Regions from separate parts of the Rhizobium sp. 01L410 genome, predicted to be linked through region 1. Evidence: predicted binding sites of a transcription regulator. Region 1 holds the regulator's gene; each other region holds the start of a gene.

The links. The regulator PhoB, encoded in region 1, activates phosphate uptake and scavenging genes when phosphate is short. The targets are predictions, from matches to a motif close to TGTCATNNANCTGTCAT.
Region 2: AC1DV9_RS17550 (DUF1045 domain-containing protein) is a predicted target of PhoB. The motif match lies at 5,506-5,522, and genes of this name have one in related genera.
Region 3: AC1DV9_RS10200 (alkaline phosphatase) is a predicted target of PhoB. The motif match lies at 4,067-4,083, and genes of this name have one in related genera.

What each region holds. Positions count from the first base shown of each region.
Region 1 covers NZ_JBFTST010000003.1:69,774-77,211, reverse strand. Annotated here, with positions in the region: gene pstA (phosphate ABC transporter permease PstA) at 1-977, shown strand, start outside; gene pstB (phosphate ABC transporter ATP-binding protein PstB) at 993-1,808, shown strand; gene phoU (phosphate signaling complex protein PhoU) at 1,855-2,568, shown strand; gene phoB (phosphate regulon transcriptional regulator PhoB) at 2,601-3,284, shown strand; gene AC1DV9_RS07565 (GcrA family cell cycle regulator) at 3,351-3,887, opposite strand; gene AC1DV9_RS07560 (aspartate aminotransferase family protein) at 4,312-5,511, shown strand; gene argF (ornithine carbamoyltransferase) at 5,551-6,468, shown strand; gene AC1DV9_RS07550 (Hsp33 family molecular chaperone) at 6,563-7,438, shown strand, end outside.
Region 2 covers NZ_JBFTST010000007.1:253,136-260,573, reverse strand. Annotated here, with positions in the region: gene AC1DV9_RS17565 (response regulator) at 215-3,595, shown strand; gene mnmC2 (tRNA (5-methylaminomethyl-2-thiouridine)(34)-methyltransferase MnmC2) at 3,590-4,309, opposite strand; gene AC1DV9_RS17555 (NAD(P)/FAD-dependent oxidoreductase) at 4,308-5,483, shown strand; gene AC1DV9_RS17550 (DUF1045 domain-containing protein) at 5,599-6,306, shown strand; gene AC1DV9_RS17545 (AraC family transcriptional regulator) at 6,354-7,211, shown strand; gene AC1DV9_RS17540 (AzlC family ABC transporter permease) at 7,318-7,438, shown strand, end outside.
Region 3 covers NZ_JBFTST010000004.1:95,133-102,570, forward strand. Annotated here, with positions in the region: gene AC1DV9_RS10180 (diguanylate cyclase) at 51-1,643, shown strand; gene AC1DV9_RS10185 (lytic murein transglycosylase) at 1,691-2,515, opposite strand; gene AC1DV9_RS10190 (aspartate-semialdehyde dehydrogenase) at 2,706-3,740, opposite strand; partial or broken gene AC1DV9_RS10195 (hypothetical protein) at 3,852-4,035, opposite strand; gene AC1DV9_RS10200 (alkaline phosphatase) at 4,153-5,907, shown strand; partial or broken gene AC1DV9_RS10205 (hypothetical protein) at 5,986-6,431, shown strand; gene AC1DV9_RS10210 (ABC transporter ATP-binding protein) at 6,431-7,120, shown strand; gene AC1DV9_RS10215 (ABC transporter permease) at 7,117-7,438, shown strand, end outside.

The DNA.
Region 1 (7,438 bases):
GCCGTCCTGACGTCCGCGATGCTTCGGCCATGCTCTCCAAGGGCGCTCCGATCCAGCTGCGCGACATGGTCGTTTCCGACCCGTCGATCATCGGCAAGAGGGTCAATGTCACGGTGCTTGCCGACGCCAATATCGATAGCGCCAGCAAGGGCCAGATCGATCTCTCTGTCGACGAGAAGAACCGCAAGGTGAACGACAAGCAGGTCGGCTGGATGAACGAGCTGAAGGCGAGCGGTGCTCTCTTCAAGCAGTTCAACACAGGCCTCTTCGTCAATGGCAATTCCAGCCGTCCGGAAGCGGCAGGTCTGGGCGTCGCTCTCATCGGCTCGCTCTACCTGATGCTGATCGTTCTGGTTCTTGCTCTGCCGATCGGTGTCGCCGCCTCGATCTATCTTGAGGAGTTCGCGCCGAAGAACAAGCTGACGGATCTGATCGAGGTCAATATCAACAACCTCGCTGCTGTTCCGTCGATCGTCTATGGTCTGCTCGGCCTCTCCGTCTTCATCAATTTCATGGGCCTGCCGCGTTCCGCATCGCTGGTCGGTGGCCTGGTGTTGACGTTGATGACGCTGCCGACCATCATCATCGCCACCCGTGCTGCGTTGCGTGCCGTACCGCCGTCGATCCGCTCGGCCGCTCTCGGTCTCGGCGCATCGAAGATGCAGATGGTGTTCCACCACGTGCTGCCGCTCGCCATGCCGGGCATCCTGACCGGCACCATCATCGGCCTGGCGCATGCGCTCGGCGAAACCGCGCCCCTGCTGCTGATCGGCATGGTCGCCTTCGTCGCCAATGCGCCGACCACGCCGCTCGATCCGTCCACGGCACTTCCGGTCCAGGTCTATATGTGGGCCAACGAAGCCGAACGCGCCTTCGTGGAGCGTACCTCGGGTGCCATCATCGTCCTGCTCCTGTTCCTGATCGTCATGAACATCGGAGCCATCCTCTTGCGCCGTCGCTTTGAGCGCCGCTGGTAAACGGAGTAGAAACCCATGAACATGTTGACAGAAGCAGCAGTTGAGAAGGCTCTGGACCAGAAGATGAACAGCATCCCTTACAAGATGATCGGCCAGGACGTTTCGGTCTATTATGGCGAGAAACGTGCGCTTTTCGACGTCAAGCTGAACATCCGTGAAAACACCGTGACCGCGCTTATCGGCCCGTCCGGCTGCGGCAAGTCCACCTTCCTGCGCAGCCTGAACCGTATGAACGACACGATCGACAATTGCCGCGTTACCGGCAAGATCACGCTCGATGGCGATGATATCTACGATCCGGATATCGACGTCGTCGAATTGCGCGCCCGCGTCGGTATGGTGTTCCAGAAGCCGAACCCGTTCCCGAAGACGATCTACGAAAACGTCGCCTACGGCCCCCGCATCCACGGCCTCGCCAAGTCGAAGGCCGACATGGACCAGATCGTCGAAACCAGCCTGCAGCGCGCCGGCCTCTGGAACGAGGTCAAGGACCGTGTGCATGAATCCGGCACCGGCCTGTCTGGCGGCCAGCAGCAGCGTCTCTGCATCGCCCGCGCCGTCGCGGTCTCGCCTGAGGTCATCCTCATGGACGAACCCTGCTCGGCGCTCGATCCGATCGCAACCGCAAAGGTCGAGGAGCTGATCCACGAGCTGCGCGAAAGCTACACGATCGTCATCGTGACGCACTCCATGCAGCAGGCGGCCCGCGTCTCGCAGCGCACCGCCATGTTCCACCTCGGCAACCTCGTCGAGGAGAACGACACCGACAAGATGTTCACCAATCCGGACGATCCGCGCACCCAGGACTACATCATGGGCCGCTTCGGCTGATCTTTGGCGTCACGACTTCCGATAGAGACACTCAAGGACATTTCCCATGGCATCGACACATATCTTTTCTGCATATGACGAAGATCTGAAGTTCCTGACCCGCCGCATCTCCGAGATGGGCGGTCTGGCGGAACAGATGGTCTCCGACGCTGTGCGCGCGCTGGTCAATGGCGACGGCGCACTGGCGCAGAAGGTCATCTCCGACGACGTGATCCTCGATCACGCCGAGCGCGAGATCAACGACAAGGCGATCGTCACCATCGCCCGCCGCCAGCCGATGGCGTCGGACCTGCGCGAGATCATGGGGTCGATCCGCATCGCCGCCGACCTCGAACGCGTCGGCGATCTCGGCAAGAACACCGCCAAGCGCGTCATCGCCGTGCAGAGCACCGGCGTTCCGCGCAAGCTCGGCCGCGGCCTGGAGCATCTCTCCGAACTGGCGCTCGTCCAGCTAAAGGAAGTGCTCGACGTTTACACGACGCGCGCCGCCGACAAGGCGAAGTCGATCCGCGAGCGCGACGAGGAAATCGACGCGATGTACACCTCGCTGTTCCGCGAGCTCCTGACCTATATGATGGAAGATCCGCGCAACATCACCAGCTGCACGCATCTGCTGTTCTGTGCCAAGAACATCGAACGCATCGGCGACCACGCCACCAACATCGCAGAAACCATCTACTACATGGCGACCGGCGCCCAGCCGGAGGGCGAGCGTCCGAAGGACGACACCGCCAACACCGTCGGCGCGGTCACGGAATAATATCCGGACCGGGCCTCAGGAGACAGAACAGAATGATCCCGAGAGTTGCAGTCGTTGAAGACGAAGAAGCACTGAGCGTGCTTCTTCGTTACAATCTCGAAGCCGAAGGTTTCGAGGTCGACACCATCCTGCGCGGCGATGAGGCGGAAATCCGCCTTCAGGAGCGGACGCCGGACCTTCTTATCCTTGATTGGATGCTGCCTGGCGTATCAGGCATCGAGCTTTGCCGCCGGCTGCGCATGCGCCCGGAGACCGAGCGTCTGCCGATCATCATGCTGACGGCGCGCGGCGAGGAAAGCGAACGCGTTCGCGGCCTGTCGACCGGCGCCGACGACTATGTCGTCAAGCCGTTCTCGACGCCCGAGCTCGTCGCTCGCGTCAAGGCGATGCTGCGCCGCGCTAAGCCCGAAGTTCTCTCGACCGTGCTGAAATGCGGCGATATCGAACTCGACCGCGAGACGCACCGCGTTCATCGCAAGACCCGCGAAGTCCGTCTCGGACCGACCGAGTTTCGCCTGCTGGAATTCCTGATGGCCTCTCCCGGCCGCGTCTTCTCGCGCTCGCAGCTTCTGGATGGCGTCTGGGGTCACGACATCTATGTCGACGAGCGCACCGTCGATGTCCATGTCGGCCGTCTGCGCAAGGCGCTGAACTTCTCCAATATGCAGGATGTCATCCGCACCGTTCGCGGCGCTGGATATTCGATGGAAGCTTGAAGCTTTCGGAATTGAGACACAAAAAAACGGGCCGTAAGGCCCGTTTTTCGTTTGTGCTTACCCGGCTCAGTTTGCCCGGGCTGCTGCCCTGCGGCGCTCGTTGACCGGTTGGTAGGCCAGACGCTGGTGGTAGGTGCAGTAAGGCGAAGAATCCGGGCTTTCGCAGCCGCAGAAGTGGAAATCGTCCTTCAAGGGATCGCCGACCGGCCACTTGCAGGTGCGCTCGGTGAGCTCCGTCAGGCCGAGACGGCGGGAAATCGGGACGATCACGTTCTTGGCGGGACGGTATTCCATCTCCTCCATCACGTCGATTTCGATCTCTTCCTTCAGCATCGTCGCGCCCTGCTGGCGGGTGACCGTACGGGTCGTCGCCAGACGCGATGCGTAGGTTGGGGCGCGGGGTGCTGCCGCCGTACGCTTGGGAGCGCGGGCAGCCGTGGCGTTGCCGCCGGCCTTCGCACGGCCCGGCAGCGCCAGACGGTGAACCTTGCCGATAACGGCGTTACGGCTGACGCCGCCAAGCTGGGCAGCGATCTGGCTCGCGCTCAGCCCTTCGGACCACAGTTTCTTGAGTTTCTCGACCCGCTCGTCTGTCCAGTTCATGCCCTGTGTCTCCGCCGTTTAAGCGTTGCGAAGGCAGAATCCCTCACTGTTTGCCCCGGACGAATCCGACACAAGAAACGCTTGACTAATTTTGGTGACTAGTTCCGCCGCATGCAGTCTAGTAATTGAGTTTTAACCTAGTGTGAGGCTGACTCCGTGACAAGAGTCGCAGGAATCCGGATGAATCGAATTCGGGGTTTTCCCCAACTTGCTTCCCCTGAGAGTCATTTCTGCAACATTAGCTGTTGATAAAACGCGACATTGCTTGAGCGTCTCTCAGAAGCCACGAAAGCCGCAGTTTTGTTGACATTGCAGTGCGAAAAGTAAATAGTGCAAGTCGCCGCCGAAAGGCGGCATTTTTAATTTTTCGGACCTGGTTTTTAGCCGGAGTCCGGTTGCCCGTAAGTTGACAGGAGACCGCGCCATGGCTGAAGCCGCGCCGCTATATGATACCTATTCTCGTGCCCCATTGCGGTTCGAGCGAGGTGAGGGCGTGTGGCTGATTACCGAAAGCGGCGAACGATATCTGGATTTCGGTGCCGGCGTCGCGGTGACCTCGGTCGGCCACAGCAATCCGCATGTCGTGGATACCCTGAAGGCACAGGCCGACAAGGTCTGGCACCTGTCCAACATCTATGAAATCCCCGGGCAGGAAAAGCTCGCCAGGCGGCTGACGGAGGCGACTTTCGCCGACAAGGTGTTCTTCACCAATTCCGGCGCGGAAGCCCTGGAATGCGCGATCAAGACCGCACGCCGCTACCAGTATTCGAAGGGCCATCCCGAGCGTTTCCATATCATCACGTTCGAAGGCGCCTTCCACGGCCGGACGCTGGCGACGATCGCTGCAGGCGGGCAGGAAAAGTACCTCGAAGGCTTCGGCCCCAAGGCGCCTGGCTTTGACCAGGTGCCCTTCGGCGATATCGACGCTGTGCGCGCCGCAATCACCGATGCGACCGCAGGCATTCTGATCGAGCCGGTTCAGGGCGAGGGTGGCATTCGCCCTGTGACCACCGAGTTCATGAAGGCGCTGCGCGCGCTCTGCGACGAGAAGGGCCTGCTGCTCATTCTCGACGAGGTCCAAACGGGCGTCGGCCGTACCGGCAAGTTCTTTGCCTATGAGTGGTCCGGCGTGACCCCTGACATCATGGCTGTCGCCAAGGGCATCGGTGGCGGCTTCCCGCTCGGCGCCTGCCTGGCAACGGCGGAAGCTGCGTCCGGCATGAAGGCCGGCACCCACGGCTCGACCTATGGCGGCAACCCGCTCGCCATGGCTGTTGGCGGCGCTGTGCTCGACATCGTCCTTGCCGAAGGCTTCCTGCAGCATGTCCGTGACGTCGCTCTGGTCTTCCGCCAGGGCCTGGCATCGCTCAAGGACCGCTATCCCGATGTGATCGAGGATATCCGCGGCGAGGGCTTGCTGCTCGGTATCAAGGCCGCCGTTCCCTCGACTGAACTCCTGGCTGCCATCCGCGGCGCCCACCTGCTCGGCGTACCTGCCGGTGACAATGTCGTGCGCCTGCTGCCGCCTTTGGTCGTCACGGCGGAGGAAGCTCGCGAGGGTCTCGCCCGCATTGAGCAGGCCGCCGAAAGCATTCGCGCATCGAAGGCCAAGAAGACGGCTTGAACGGATAGATGCCTTCCGGGGCAAACAGGTAAGGACGACATGGCTTCCCCCAAACACTTCCTCGATCTTTCGGCGATGAGCTCTGCCGATCTGCGAGTCATCATGGACGACGCGATGCTGCGCAAGCAGGCATTCAAAGCAGGCAAGGGCGACAAGCCGCTGGCCGGCAAGATGCTGGCGATGATCTTCGAAAAGCCTTCCACCCGGACGCGCGTTTCCTTCGATGTCGGCATGCGCCAGCTGGGCGGCGAGACGCTGTTCCTCTCGGGCACGGAAATGCAGCTCGGCCGCGCCGAGACGATCGGCGACACAGCCAAGGTTCTGTCGCGCTACGTCGATGCGATCATGATCCGTACGACCGAGCATCACCGGATGCTGGAGCTGGCCGAACACGCGACGGTACCGGTGATCAATGCGCTGACGGATGATACGCATCCCTGCCAGATCATGGCCGATATCATGACCTTCGAAGAGCATCGCGGCCCGGTCAAAGGCAAGACGATCGCCTGGACCGGCGACGGCAACAATGTGCTGCATTCGCTGGTCGAAGGGGCTGCCCGCTTCGGCTATCGCATGAACATGGCGGTACCCCTTGGTTCCGAGCCGAAGGATCACTATCTGAACTGGGCCCGCAATGAGGGCGCCGAAATCATGCTCAGCCATGATGCCGACCGTGCGGTCGAAGGCGCCGATTGCGTGGTAACCGATACCTGGGTCTCCATGAATCAGGAACATCGGGCTCGCGGTCACAACGTCTTCCAGCCCTATCAGGTCAATCAGGCTTTGATGGCGAAAGCAGGCAAGGATGCATTGTTCATGCATTGCCTGCCCGCCCATCGTGGTGAGGAAGTGACGGACGATGTGATCGATGGCCCGCAATCCGTGGTCTTCGATGAAGCGGAAAACCGTCTTCATGCGCAGAAGTCGATTCTTGCATGGTGCCTGGGCGCGATCTGAACCATATTGGACGCCACATCCGGCCTGATGGCCTGGTGGCCGCGCGAGCGGGAAGACAGCTTGGTCTGCCGCTCTGACGACTAGGAGTAAGACCATGGCAGACACAGCCGCCGCTCTCAACGAGCTTCATTTCGCCGGCGATGATCACGTCGTCCCATTTCAGGTTGAAGGCCTGGATGTGCGTGGCCGCGCCGTCCAGCTCGGCCCGATGCTCGACGCCATCCTTGAGCGCCACCACTATCCCGCACCCGTCGCCCGGCTTCTGGCCGAAGTCGTGGTCCTGACGGTTCTGCTCGGCACGTCGCTGAAATTCGAAGGCAAGTTCACGGTACAGACCAAGGGCGATGGCCCGGTCGACCTGCTTGTTGCCGATTTTGCGACACCGGAGAACGTGCGCGCCTATGCGCGTTTCGATCAGGCGCTGCTCGATCAGGCGATCGCCGACGGCCAGACCGAACCCGAGCAGCTGCTCGGCAAGGGCGTGCTGGCGTTCACCATCGATCAGGGAAAGTTCAGCCAGCCCTATCAGGGCATCGTCGAACTCGACGGTACCTCGCTCGAGGATATTGCCGGCGTCTATTTCCGCCAATCCGAGCAGATCCCGACGCGCGTCCGTCTGGCGGCTGCCGAACTTCTCGACCGCGACAGCAGCGGCAAGCCGCGGCATCGCTGGCGGGCAGGGGGGCTCGTCGCCCAGTTCCTGCCGGAAGCGCCCGAGCGCATGCGCCAGCCGGACCTGCATGGCGGGGATGGCGATGAAGTTGCGACAGGTCTGAAGGAAGATGACGCCTGGGCAGAAGCCCGCGCCATGGTCGAGACCATTGACGCCGATGAGCTGACGGATCCGCTGGTCGGAACCGAGCGGCTGCTCTATCGCCTGTTCCATGAGCGCGGCGTCCGGGTTTTCGAGGCCAAAAAGGTCTACGACCGCTGCAGCTGTTCGCGTGAAAAAATCGGCGGCGTTCTGAAG
Region 2 (7,438 bases), on a different contig from region 1:
ATGATTCCAAGGGCGCCGGGGCAACCAAGCAGCCGGAAAAGAACGAGCAATGGCAAATAGATGAGACGCCCGGCTGGTCTTCTGATTCAACTTTAACACCGCTTTTGGCGCCCGGTGCTCGCGCTCTAAGATTTTATGGTTAAAAGCTTGTTAAGCGGCTTGGCATTATGGTTGCAGTCGTGAATATTTCATTCACAGCGGGAGTGGACGCTTTTTGACATCGGCAGGTAACCTTCTGGAACTGGCATGCAGCCGGATCGCGGATCTGGATACCCCTGCTTATGTCAAGAATAGCGAGCTTCGCTACGTTGCCGTCAACGAAGCCTATGCGCGCTTCTTCGGCATGGAGATCTCCGATTTCATCGGCCGCCGCAGCCGCGAGGTGCATGACCGCCCCGAGGAAGAGGAGCGCGAGGACAAGGAGCGCCGGGCACTGGTCTTCGGTACCGAGGAAAATGCCATCTGCTTCGACCGGCCGGGGCAGGGCCACGAGCGCGTCCAGATCGAAAGCTTCATGCCGTCGGAAGACCGGGCCTATGTGCTCGGCATCTTCGAGAAGCGGCCGCAGCCCCGCCGCGCTGTTTCCACCGGGCCGGATCAGGCGCTGCTGGCCGATTTCGAGCGGGTGCGTACCGCCCTCGAAACGCTCGATCACCCGATCGGCGTCTTTGCCGCCGATGGCCGCCCGCTTGTCGTCAATTCCGCCTATCGCGGCGGTGCGCGGCCGCCCAGCGAAAAGGGCTGGCACGAAAGCGTTGCCGAACTCGATCTTCTGCGCACGATCATGGAGGATCTGCCGGTCGCCGCTTTCGTGCGCGACGAGGCCCACCGGCTCGTCTATGCCAATCAGTATTACGAGACCTTCACCGGGCATGAGCGGTCGAAGGTGCTCGGCCTCACCGAATTCGAGATGTTCGGCGAAGAGAGCGGACGCGGCATCTATGAAGAGAATATGCTGGCGCTGAAGAACGGTTCGCTGACGGAGATCGAAGGCCGGGTACCGAGCACCGACGGCAAGTCCTACCCGATCCTGTCGCGCGTCAACCGGGTGCAGACCCCTGACGGCAAGTTTTACGTCGTCGGCTCCTTCTCGGATATCTCGCCGCTCAAGGAGCGCGAAGCTGAGATCATCAATTCCCAGCAGCATGCAGAAGTGCTGCACCGGGATATCGAAAGCATCCTGCGCTCGCTGCCGGTCGGCGTGCTGATCCTCGATAACAAGCTCGATATTCTCTACGTCAACGACGAGTTCTATACGATCAGCGATCTGCCGATCGAGGACCGTTTCGACGGCCGGCCATTTCTCGATGTGATCCGCCGCAATCACGAACTTGGGCGCTATGGCTACAGCCAGACGCCGGAGGAAGTGCTGGAATCGCGGCGCCACCATTTCAGCGCTGATGGCGATCCCGAGCCGGTGGAGCTCAATTGGTCGGGCGGCAAGTCGATCATCTTCGACAGCCGGCGGATTTCCGACGACCGCATCCTGCTGACCTATTCGGATATCAGCACCATCCGCCAGCGCGAGCAGGAAGTGCATGACGCCAAGGCGGCGATCGAGACGCTCGGCGAATTGATGCGCGATGCAACGCGGGCGATGCCGCAGGGGCTGGCGATCGTTCAGGATGGCATTATCCAGCTTTCCAACGAGGCGCTGGCGCCGGTGCTGCAGATCCCTGCCGAATATCTCGCCGCAGGGCGTGGCTGGATCGATCTCTTCAATTTCTGCGCCGAGCGCGGCGATTTCGACGGTTCGGCCGCCGATACGCTGCATTACTGGCGCAGTTCCATCGCCGCGCGTGAGCCGATCATCACCGTCTTCCATATCCTCGGCGAGCGCTGGGTGAACATGGAGGCGACGATCAGCGAACGCGGCCACTGGATCGCGTTGTTCACCGATGTCACCGAGATGAAGCAGCGCGAAGGCGAGCTGCAGCGGCTCTTGTCGCGCGCCGAAGCCGCCGACCGTGCGAAGTCGGAATTCCTCGCCAACATGAGCCATGAAATCCGCACGCCGATGAACGGTGTTCTCGGCATGGCCGAGCTGATGGCGAAGACCGATCTGGATGCGCGGCAGAAGACCTTCATCGATATCATCGTCAAATCAGGCAATGCGCTGTTGACGATCATCAACGACATTCTCGACTTCTCGAAGATCGATGCCGGGCAGATGAAGCTGCGCAAGGCGTCGTTCGATCTCGTCGAGGCGGTCGAGGACGTCGCAACGCTCCTGTCGTCGCAGGCGGCGGAGAAGGATCTGGAACTTCTGGTACGCGCCGATCCGAACCTGCCTGCCGCCGTCATCGGCGATGCCGGGCGGTTCCGGCAGGTCGTCACCAATCTGGTCGGCAACGCCGTGAAATTCACCGAGAAGGGCCATGTCTTCGTCGATATCGGGTTCCGGCAGGGATCGGATGGTGAGGTGATGGTCGAGCTACGGATCGAGGATACCGGCATCGGCATCCCGGCCGAAAAGCTGCAATCGGTCTTCGACAAGTTCTCGCAGGTCGATTCTTCCTCGACACGGCGCCATGAGGGAACCGGTCTCGGGCTGGCGATCACCGCCGGGCTCGTCGACCTCTTCGGCGGCTATATCCATGCCGAGAGCGAAGCCGGCAAGGGTTCGGTCTTCACTGTCAATCTGCCGTTCGCGGTCGCCGCCGCCAAGCTTGATCCCAAGCCGCTGCCGGTCAATGTGCGCGGCGCGCGCATTCTCGTCATCGACGACAACGAGGTGAACCGCGCGATTCTCAGCGAACAGCTGACGCTCTGGGGCTTCGACGGCGTGGCGGCCGAAAGCGGGGCGACGGGGATTGCCATTCTGGAGGCCGCGCATCAGGTCGGCGTCGAGGTCGATGCGCTGGTGCTCGACTATCACATGCCGCGCATGAACGGGGCCGAAGTAGCGCGCCGGCTGCGCGCCGATCCGCGGTTCGAGAACCTGCCGATCATCTTCCTGACGTCGATGGATATTTCGGGCTCCGAGAAGGAGTTCGCGGCGCTGAACGGCCAGGCGCACCTGATGAAGCCGGCCCGCGCAAACCTGCTGCGCGGCACGATCGTCGAGGTCGTCCGGGCCAAGCGCGTGAAGCAGGCTTCGGAAACCGAGCTCGCGCGGCTGCAGGCGGAAGCGCAACTCAAGGAGCCGGGATTCGAGGAACCCGTGCGCGAGGAGACTCGGCGCAAGGCCGAGTTCGTCGATGTGCTGGTGGCCGAAGATAACGAGGTCAACCAGATTGTCTTCACGCAGATCCTGCAGGGCACCAATCTCAGCTTCCTCGTGGTCAACAACGGCCAGGAAGCGGTCAATGCCTGGGAAACCCATTCGCCACGCATCATCATGATGGACGTGTCGATGCCCGTCCTGAACGGCCACGATGCGACGCGGGCGATCCGGACCCGCGAGCGCGGGCAGGGGCATCGTGTGCCGATCATCGGCGTTACCGCGCATGCGCTGGAAAGCGACCGAGAGCTTTGCCTCGATGCCGGGATGGATGACTACATGTCGAAGCCGATCAGCCCGGAACTGCTGGAGGAGAAAATCCAGCTATGGCTCGGCAAGACCGAGCCGGTGCCGGGCCGCTCCGGCCTATAGGGGTTTCGTGCCGCAGAGCATTTCGCGCTTTCCCGCAAAGCCCTTGCGGCGCTCGACCGCAAAGCCTGCGGCGACGAGATTGCGGCGGACGAAACCGGCTGCGGCATAAGTGGCGAAGCTGCCGCCCGGAACCGTCTTCTCGCAGACCAGCCGCATCAGCTCTTCCGACCACATGTCGCCATTACGCGACGGGGCGAAGCCATCGAGATACCAGGCATTGAAGTTTGGCTCTGCAGCCTTCACGCCGTCTAACGCGGCACCGCAGACGACAGTGAGACGCGTTTGCGGATCGAGATCGAGGCTAACGATGCCGGTTGGTGCATTCGTCCAGGCGGACGTCAGCCCATCGCGTTCGGCATCGATCTCGGGCCAGTGCGACAGGGCGCGGTGGATCTCCTCGCGCTGCATCGGATAAAGCTCGAAGGACATGAAGTGCAGATGCTGGCCGTCGCTGCGCTGTAGCCTCCACTGCCGCCAGGTCTCGGCGAAGTTCAGGCCTGTGCCGAAGCCGAGTTCGCCGATCTGGAAACTCTGCTTTTTAGCCCAGCGTTCCGGCAGGCCGTTGCCCGCGAGGAAGACGTGGCTACATTCGAGGCGGCCGTCGGTCTGGCAATAAAAGTGGTCGCCAAAGGCCTGCGAATAGGGCATATCGCCGTCTCGCCATTCGAGCGGCTGGCTTTTGCTGCCAATCTGATCGGGATCGATATCTGTCATGCCACAAGCCGATAGTCCGGCTCTTCTCTCCGGTCAATCCGCCGATCTTCTGATCGCCGGCGGCGGCATCATGGGTCTGTGGGCGGCGGTTTACGCCGAGCGGCAGGGCATCGATACGCTGCTGATCGATGCAGCAACGATCGGGCAGGGAGCCAGCGGCGGTCTGCTCGGCGCGCTGATGCCGCATATGCCGGACAAGTGGAATGCCAAGAAGCAGTTCCAGTTCGATGCCCTGGTCAGCCTTGAGAGCGAGATCGCGGGGCTTGAGGTGGCAACCGGGCTTTCGGCCGGCTACCAGCGCTCCGGCCGTCTTATCCCGTTGCCGAAGCCGCATCTGAAGACCATTGCGCTCCGTCACTCCGCCGATGCCGAAACCAACTGGCGTCAGCAGGGACGGGCGTTTCACTGGCATGTCAGCGATGTACCACCTGTTCAGGGTTGGATCGACGCGGCAGCAGGCGAGAGCGGCTTCGTTCACGATACGCTGGCCGGTCGGGTGGCGCCGCGCGCGCTGATCGCCGTCCTCCGGGCGTTCCTGATGCGGGCGAAGCATGTTCGGCTTCTGGAGGAGGCGGCGCTCGACAGCCTTGATACAGGGGCGCGGATTGCCGTTATCGGCGGCCGGAGCATCGGCTTCGGCGATTGCATCATTGCCGCCGGGCACGGATCGTTCCCAATCCTTCAGCGCTTCACGCCTGATCTTCCGCAGCCGCTCGGGCAACCGGTGAAGGGGCAGGCGGCGCTGTTGAAAGCCGATGTCGATCCCGCAATGCCGACGATCTTCCGCGACGGGCTCTATGTCGTTGCGCATGAGGGCGGGCATGTCGCGGTCGGCAGCACCAGCGAGAACAGCTTTGCGGAACCGTTGTCCACAGATGCGCTACTCGATCCGCTGATTGTCGCTGCGCGCGAGATGGCGCCGGTCCTGCGCGATGCGCCCGTCATCGAGCGCTGGGCCGGCTTGCGGCCGAAGGCGATCGACCGCGATCCGATGGTGGGGCCATACCCGCTTCATCCGCATCTGCATGCGCTGACCGGCGGTTTCAAGGTCAGCTTCGGCCTGGCGCATCGGCTTGCCGAAGCTGTCGTTGCACCAATTGCAGGCGAAAAGCTCTCCTTCGACCTGCCTGAAAGCTTCGCGCTTTCGAGCCATATCACGGCCGCTTCACGCTAAACGTGAATTCGTCCAGAGTATATTTCGTTATTCTGTCATGCAAATCACCTATCTGCTTGCGCATCGACGGCGCCGGATTCGGCCGTGCGCCGCATTCTCAGATGGAGGAAATCGCATGCGCTATGCCATTTGCTTCACGCCTTCGCCGAGCGATCCGCTCAGCCATGTGGCGGCCAATTGGCTTGGCCGCAACGTTTTTTCGGGCGAGATGCTGGAGCCGCCGGCCGTTCGCGGACTCGGCATTCACGAAATTGCCTTCCACACGGCCGTCCCGCGCCGCTATGGCTTTCATGGCGTGCTGAAGGCGCCGTTCCACCTCTCCGCGGAGGTATCTGAAGCGCAACTATTGCGGGAATTGATGCGCTTTTCCGGCACGTTCCAGCCGTTCAGCGTGCCGCGCATCGAAGTGGCGCGGCTTGGAAACTATTACAGCCTGGTTCCGACGCTGCCATGCGAGAATGTCCGCTATCTCGCATCGTCGATCGTTCAGCATTTCGATGGCTTCCGGGCGCCACTTTCGGAAGCCGATATCGAGCGGAGTGATCCCGACGGCTTGTCGGCGGCGCAGTTCACGAATCTACACCGCTGGGGCAACCCCTATGTGATGGACGAATACCGGTTCCACATGCCGGTGACCGGGCCAGTCAATGTTGTCGACATGCCGCGCATCGAACAGGCGCTGCGCGGCATCTTCGAGCCGGTGCTGGCGGAGCCGATCGCCATCTCCAATATCGCGCTGATGATGGAAGAGGGCATGGGCGGGCCGTTCCGCGTTCATTCGCTGCATCCGATGGGCAAGGTCAGCGCCCGCAAGATCGCCTGATCACTTTTGTTCAAGAAGCGGCTGCGGAAAACTGCTATATCGGCGCGATGCAGAATATTTCCCAGGAACAGGCGACTGTTGCCATGCCGCTTGCCGGGGCGGAGACGACCCGCTTCTGGCGCGACCGGCGCTTCGACGGCATGGAATGCCTGAGCGCGACCTTCCTGACCCACGAGTTTGCGCCGCATGCGCATGATACTTTCAGCATCGGCGCCATCGAGAGCGGCAGCCAGATCGCCACGATCCGTGGTGCGCGCGAGGCATCCGGTCCGGGCGATCTCTACCTGATCAATCCCGGCGAGACGCATGACGGTGCGCCGACGGATGGCGGTTACCGCTACCGGATGATCTACCCTGACATGGCACTGTTCCGGGAAATTCTTGAGGACGTGACCGGCCGGGCCTTCCACGGCACGCCGGCCTTCGGCAAGCAGATCCTCCATGATCCAAAGCTCGCCAATGCCTTTCTGGAGGCGCATAGGACACTGGAGACGGGGGCCGGGGCGCTGGAGACCGGGCAGGGCATGTTCCTGGTGCTGGACGCGATGTTCCGCCAGCATGGCAGCTCGATCATCATTCCTGTCGATAGCGCCGAACGGTCGGCGGTGCGCCGGGCGCGCGACTATCTGGTAGAGCAATATGAAAGCGATATCGGTCTCGAAGAGCTCGCCGCTATCGCTGGTCTCAGCCGTGCGCATCTGATCCGCGCCTTCCGCAAGGAGTTCCACATCACGCCGCATGCCTTCCTCACAGATGTCCGCGTCAGGATTGCCCGGCGCAAGCTGCAGGCAGGCGAACAGCCGGCGGAGATCGCGCTCGAATGCGGCTTTGCGGACCAGGCGCATTTCACCCGGCATTTCAAGGCCCGCACCGGACTGACACCCGGCCAGTACCGCGCCCGGTAATCACTTTCGTTCAAGACGGCGTTCTTGCGCCGCTCTATGACCTCCGCAGCAAGCGGAGTTTTTGAACGTGAAAAAGAATGAATTCTGGGCGGAATTTTCCGGCGGTATGCGCGCGATCGCACCGCTGATCGCCGCCGTCATCCCGATCGGCCTGGTCTTCGGCGCAGTCGCTGCGACCAAGGGGCTGTCGCCGCTTGAGACCGCACTGATGAGCGCGCTGGTCTTTG
Region 3 (7,438 bases), on a different contig from region 1:
TAAGATTTCATCGACAGGCACCCTCAACCACCGGCTTACGGCGGCCTTCGATGAAATTTGAGACAACCAGCAAGATCATTCTGGCGGCAATTCTGCTGCCGTTCATGTTCATGATCGCCGAAGGCGTTCTGGTTGTCCGTTCGTCATTTCATCAATATCTGTCGCTTGAGAAGGACTACCGCTTCGCCGACGTGCTGGCGCGAGGCGGCACGATTGCGGCGACAGAAATTTTGGGTGAGATCGTCGCGACGCGACAGTATCTCGCTCATCCAGGCAGCGAAACCGCTGCAGCGATGCAGCAGAGCCGCCAGCAGCTCGACGGTGAACGTCAGAAGTTCAAAGGTAGTCTGCCGCCGGTCGACGAGCTTGACGGAAATCTGGGGGCTGAGCTTTCCGATCTCGCGCTGGCTTACAGCCGCATCGTCTCTATCCGCGCGGCGGTTGATCGCGGGCTCTATGCCGGGAGCGATCCTGTCTATGTCTATTGGCAGGCGGCGATGAAACAGCTCGATGTCGTCGATGCGCTTTCGCCGCTCATCCAGGATCCGGTGCTGCTCGGAAAGTCGAACGAGCTGATGGGCGTGCTGCTTACCTATTATGCCGAGCGGTTGATCACCTCACTCGGCACGCGCTACCTCAACGAACACAATTACAGCCTTCGCTCCAGCGACCTCTTCATGCAGGGCAGAACCATGCAGGCGGCGGGCATGGACCATATGGTGTTTCACAGTTCGTCGCCGCTGGTTGCGGCGATCATGGAATACCTGAAGAGCCCCGCGCAGGTTCGTGCCGATGCCGTGACCGACGCGATATTGACGCGGGAGGCGCGTCCGCATGCTGCCGTTCGCGACGAGTGGTCGCGCGCGCAGGCCGAACGCATCGATTTTCTCAAGGGAAAGATCGGCGAAGCCGCTGCGGATATCCACCGCACCGGAGAGGCGCTCGCCAAGCGTTCGCATCTTCACATGACGCTGGTTCTCGTTCTCTGCGGCGGTCTGCTCGTTCTTGCTGGTGTCGTTGCCACGCTGGCGACCAAGGGGTTGAGGATGATCTCGCGCCTGTCACGCGAGCGCGAGGCGCTGGTTGGCGAACTCAGAAGCGCTGCGCAGACGGATCTCTTGACCGGTCTCTACAATCGCCGCGGATTCGAGGCGGCTGCCGCAGCGCTCTTTGCCCAGGCGGAAAGCGGTTCGCGCTGGATCTCCGTCGTGATTTTTGATCTCGATCACTTCAAGAAGATCAACGATATTCATGGTCATGATGCGGGTGACATCGTGCTTCGCCATGTCGCGGCAACGGCCAAGCAGCATTTTCGCAGCTTCGACCTGCTGGTCCGGCATGGCGGCGAGGAATTTCTGGCCTTGCTGCCCGATGCGTCGCCGGATGAGGCAGCAGAGATTGCCGAGGGCGTTCGCACTGCCATCGAGGCTGCGATGATCGATCTTCCCGGCGGCGAATGTCTTTCGGTGACCGCGAGCTTCGGCTGCGCCGGCCGGACGCTTGGCGGTGGCACGCACAATTTCGAAGATCTCGTCAAGCGCGCCGATATGGCGCTCTATGCAGCCAAGGCGTCCGGACGTAACCGTGTCGTCTCGGGTCCGCTGGTGCCGCAGGCCACAACGGTCAAAGCCGAGGCCAAATGAAAAAGGCGCCGCAAGCGGCGCCTTCAATTCAATTGCAAATGGGTGGCTTACTGGCCGCCGTCGATCTGCTGGCCGATATAGGCGATCGCCTGCTGGTAGACGGTTGCCGCGTTCCAGCCCTGGATAGCGACGAAATTCGGTTCGCCCGGCTGATAGCCGGCACCTGCGCGCCAGCCGTGACCCTTCAGGAAGTTTGCTGTCGATGCCAGCGCGTCAGCACGCGAGCCGACCATGTCGACACGGCCATCGCCATCGCCATCGGCACCGAAGCGGACGACATTGCGCGGCAGGAACTGCGTCTGGCCGATCTCGCCATGTGCGGCGCCGCGCGCCTGCGGGCTCAGATAGCCTTCAGAGACGAGCTGCAGGGCAGCATAGAGCTGGTCGGTGAAATAGTCCGAGCGGCGGCAGTCATAGGCCAGCGTCGAAACGGCTGACAGCGTGTGCTGCGTGCCCATATAGCTGCCGAAGCCGGTTTCCATGCCCCAGATCGCGATCAGCGGGCCGGCCGGCACGCCGTAGCGGCGTTCGATCGACGTGAAGAGAGCCTGGTTGGAGCGCTTCATGCCCTTGCCGCGGGAAATGATCGCCGCACCGCCGCGCTTCTGCATGAAGGCGTCGAAGGACAGCTTGAAGCTCTTCTGGCCACGGTCGGCAGCAATCGTCGGACGATTGTAGGCGACGTTGGCGAATGCACGGCTCAGAACCGACTGGCTGACGCCCTGTGCTGCAGCTTCCTGCTTGAATTGCTGCACCCAGGCATCGAAGCCGGCGCCATTATTGCCGCATTGCGCGGCGTTGGCCGCTACCGGAACTGCATGGAAAGCGCCCACCGCCGCGATGGCCGCCACCAAGAATTTTGTCATGCGCATGAGAAACCCCGATCTCGATCTGCAGTCGCTGGAATGCCGGGCAGAATGCCAGCCAAGGGTGATTTTGTCACGATCACCTTTTGGCGAGATTGGCCGCCTGCCGCACGATTGCCGCCTGGCTGGTTCAAAGAAAGCCCCGCAAGTCTGACGACATGCGAGGCTGATAGCAAGCTATGGTTAATATTCGGTATCAGGCGGCCTGCTTGCGCGGCTTGATGAGGCCACGATTGACGAGAAGCTCGGCAATCTGAATGGCGTTCAGCGCGGCACCCTTGCGCAGGTTGTCGGAAACGACCCACATGTTGAGACCGTTTTCGACCGTCGCATCTTCGCGGATACGCGAGATGAAGGTGGCGTCTTCACCGGCAGATTCGTAAGGCGTGATGTAGCCGCCGTTCTCATGCTTGTCGATGACGAGGCAGCCCGGTGCATCACGCAGGATGTCGCGGGCCTGATCGGCGGTGATCTCGTTTTCGAATTCGATGTTGACCGATTCCGAATGGCCGATGAAGACAGGCACGCGAACTGCGGTGCAGGTGACCTTGATCTTCGGGTCGAGCATCTTCTTGGTTTCGGCCAGAACCTTCCACTCTTCCTTCGTATAGCCGTCTTCCATGAAGCTATCGATATGTGGAATGACGTTGAAGGCGATGCGCTTGGTGAACTTCTTGTTCTCGATCGGATCGGCAACGAAGACGGCGCGCGTCTGGTTGAAGAGCTCGTCCATGCCATCCTTGCCGGCGCCGGAAACGGACTGGTAGGTGGAGACGACGACGCGCTTGATCTTGGCGAAATCATGCAGCGGCTTCAGCGCGACGACGAGCTGGGCGGTCGAGCAATTCGGATTGGCAATGATGTTGCGCTTGGTGAACTGGGTGATGGCGTCCGGGTTCACTTCCGGCACGATCAGCGGCACGTCCTGATCATAGCGCCAGGCCGAGGAATTATCGATGACGACGCAGCCCTGCTGGCCGATCTTCGGCGACCACTTCTTGGAGACTTCGCCGCCGGCAGACATCAGGCAGATGTCGGTGTCGGAGAAATCGTAGTTTTCGAGATTGAAGACCTTCAGCGTCTTGTCGCCGTAGGACACTTCCGTGCCCTGCGAACGCGAGGAGGCAAGTGCTACGACTTCGTCAGCCGGAAAGCCACGCTCGGAGAGGATGTTGAGCATTTCCCGGCCGACATTTCCGGTTGCTCCCGCGACTGCTACTTTGAAACCCATTTTCAGCTCTCTTTCTCTTCTCTCCTCTTGTCCGGTGAGGGGGGAAAGCGCGAAATCATCGCGGCTTCCTGTCCCCAGCCGAGCCGGGGAGAGAGCGGCAGGCCAGAGACGTCAGACGGTTTTCGTCGTCGTTTTGGCCTTGGTTTTGGAAGAAACCGGAACGGCAATATCCACCCCGGCACTCAGTGCCCGGTCATTGCATGCAGCAATGGCGTGTTCGAAGCGAACCATGGATAATTCCTTTTCCGCCGTTGCTCATAAAACGTTTTCCACAGGAGTCAAGGTTTTTACGCCTGCGGGCGGCGCCTGGTGTCGGTGCGGCAGATTGTCATACCGGTGTCATCGACATGTCATCCCCCAAGGCTATCTCCGGCCCGTTGTTCATTTACTGCAACGAAAACGGGGGTTTTCCATGCGTATGATTTTTGCCGCTCTGGCGGCCACGACGATTCTTGCCGGTGCCGCGCAGGCGACCACGCTTTATCCGCTTGATCGCGCAACGATTCTTGCCGGTTCGCCATTTGACTTCAAGGTTGAGCTCAGCAAGCAGGTAGAGCCCGAGGACGTGAAGATCACGGTCAACGGTCAGGACTACAAGACGGCTCTCGGGGGCGAGGCCAAGTTTGTAGAGCTTGAAAAGGGTAAGGACGACAAGGCACTCGGTTCCGCCGTCATCCTGCGTGGCCTGACGATCGCCGCACCCGGCGACTACAAGGTCGAAGTCTCCGCCGGCGACGAGAAGAAGTCGGTTACCTGGAACGTCTATGGCACCGGCGACGCGCCGAAAGCCAAGAACGTCATCTTCCTGATCGGCGACGGCCTGTCCGTTGCGCATCGCACCGCTGCCCGCATCATGTCTAAGGGTATGACCGAAGGCAAGGCAAATGGCCGCCTCAACATGGACGATGTGCCGCCGGCAGCTTTCATCGGCACATCGGCAACCAACGCTGTCGCCACCGACTCCGCCAATACCATGTCGGCCTACATGACGGGCCACAAGACAGCCGTCAACGCGATCGGCGTTTATGCGGACCGCACGCCCGACTCGCTCGACGACCCGCGCGTGGAGACGATTGCGGAAGCGATCCGCCGCCAGACCAAGAAGTCGATCGGCATTGTCGCGACCGCCGAAATCGAGGACGCCACACCGGCTGCGGTTGTCTCCCACACGCGCAATCGCAACGACAAGGCCGATATCGTCGGGATGCTTCTCGATGTGAAGCCGGAAGTCGTCCTCGGCGGCGGTTCTGCCTACTTCCTCGGAAAGAACATTCCGGGCTCCAAGCGCAAGGATGACAAGGACTACATCAAGCTCTTCCAGGACGCCGGCTACAAGCTTGCCATCGACAAGAACGAGCTTGCAGCCAACGCATCGGCTGAAGGCAACCTTCTCGGTCTCTTCCATACCGGCAACATGGACGTCACGCTCGATCGCGAATTTCTAAAAAAGGGCACCGTCGAGAAATTCCCGAACCAGCCGGGTCTCGTCGAGATGGCAACGGTCGCGCTCGATCGCCTGTCCAAGAACCCCGACGGTTTCTTCCTGATGGTCGAGGGTTCGTCGATCGACAAGATGTCCCATCCGCTCGATTGGGACCGCGCCGTCGTCGACACCATCGAATTCGACAAGGTCGTCGGCCTTGCCCGCGAATTCCAGAAGGCCCATCCCGATACGCTGATCGTCGTCACCGGCGACCACACCCATGGCGTTTCGATCATCGGTACTGTCGATGACGAAAAGCCGGGCACGGAGATGCGCGAAAAGGTAGGCACCTATGCCGAAGCGGGCTTCCCGAATTATACCGACGACAACGGCGACGGCTATCCCGACAAGATCGACGTCACGCGCCGCCTCTTCCTCAGTGCGAATAACGGCCCCGACCATTACGAGACGTTCCGCCCGAAGCTCGACGGTCCGTTCGTTCCTGCCGTGCAGAACGAAAAGAAGGAATATGTCGCCAACGAACAATACAAGGATGTTCCCGGTGCCGTGTTCGTTCAGGGCAACATTCCGAAGAGCAGCGACAGCGGCGTTCATGCCGTCGATGACGTCGTCCTGCAGTCGGATGGTCCGGGCTCCGAAGGCTTCCGCGGTTACATGGAGCAGAGCGATGTCTACAAGGTACTCGCCGACGCTTTTGCACTCGGTGTCAAACAGACCAACTGACGGAGCGCGGTGAACCGCCTCTTCCGCGTAATCTTCCCGGCCGCCGATCTGCGGCCGGGAACTTGCAAGGAGTTTGATATGCATAGGATCACACGCCGGAGCCTTTTCGGTATGATGATGGCATTGCCGGTGCTGATGTCTGCAAGATGTGTCGAAGCTGCCGACGCAACGCTCAGCTTCGATGAGCTCTATGGGAAATTCGGCGTTCTCGGCGTCGAATAAAGGTGAAGGCGCTCGCCGGCAGGCAAATCAGCATGCGCGGCTTCATGGCGCCGCCGTTGAAAGCGGAAGCGCAGTTTTTCGTGCTGACGGAAATTCCGATGTCGCTCTGCCCATTCTGCTCGTCTGATGCCGACTGGCCCGACAATATCGCCGTCGTCTATCTCGACGAGAAGCAGACCTTCGTGCAGCCCAGCCAGACGATCGAAGTGCGCGGCATTCTCGAATACGGCTCGTGGACCGATCCCGAAACCGGCTTCGTCAGCCTGCTGCGCCTGCGCCAGGCCGAATATTCAGCGGTCTGATGCTGGCGCTCGAGATCAGCAATCTGTCGGTGACGTTCAGCGGACTCAACGCACCGGCGCTTGAGATCGGCGCGCTGGCGCTGTCTGCCGGCAGCCGGGTTGCGGTGACCGGGGCTTCCGGCTCAGGCAAGAGCACCTTCGTCAACATCATTACCGGGTTGGAACGTGCGGTGCGCGGATCCGTCTGCTGGAACGGTGACGATATCTGCGCTTTGTCCGAGAGCCACCGCGACCGCTTCAGAGCGGGTAACATCGGACTCGTAATGCAGGATTTTCATCTGTTTCCGGGGCTTTCGGCCATCGAGAACATTCTATTGCCCGCCCGTCTGTCGCGTGTTGCTGATGCTCAGATGGTGCTGCGTGCGCATGAACTGCTGATGCGGACCGGCCTTTCACGGCCCAATCAGAACATCGAGACGATGTCGCGCGGCGAGATGCAGCGGGTGGCGATTGCGCGTGCGCTTTTGCGCAAGCCGGGCGTCATCGTCGCAGACGAGCCGACCGCCAGCCTTGATGCCGAAACCGGCCGCGTCATCGGCGACCTGCTGCTTGATCTGGCGATTGCGGAAGGCAGCACGCTGATCGTCGTGTCGCATGATCCGCATCTGTCAGGCCGCATGGACCGCCGCCTGCTGCTGTCCTCGGGACGCATCGTTGAAGACGCCTTCAGCAACGAGGTGGCGGCATGATCCGGTTCATGGCCGCCGATCTTCGCCGACTCTGGGCAGGTTCGCTCGTCGTGGTCCTGCTGGTTGCCCTGGCAACGGCACTCGGCGTTGCTGTCGTCCTGCAGGAAAGGGCGTTACGGCTCGGCAGCGCGCGGGCGGCCGACAGGTTCGATCTCGTGATCGGCGCTGGCGGCAGCGAGACGCAGCTTGTGCTGTCATCCGTCTTCCTGCAGCCCTCGCCCTTGCCGCTGATGCCGGGTAGTATTCTCTCCAAGCTGGCTGCCGATCCGCGGGTCGCCTGGGTTTCGCCGATCGGCTTCGGCGATTCCTTTTCCGGCT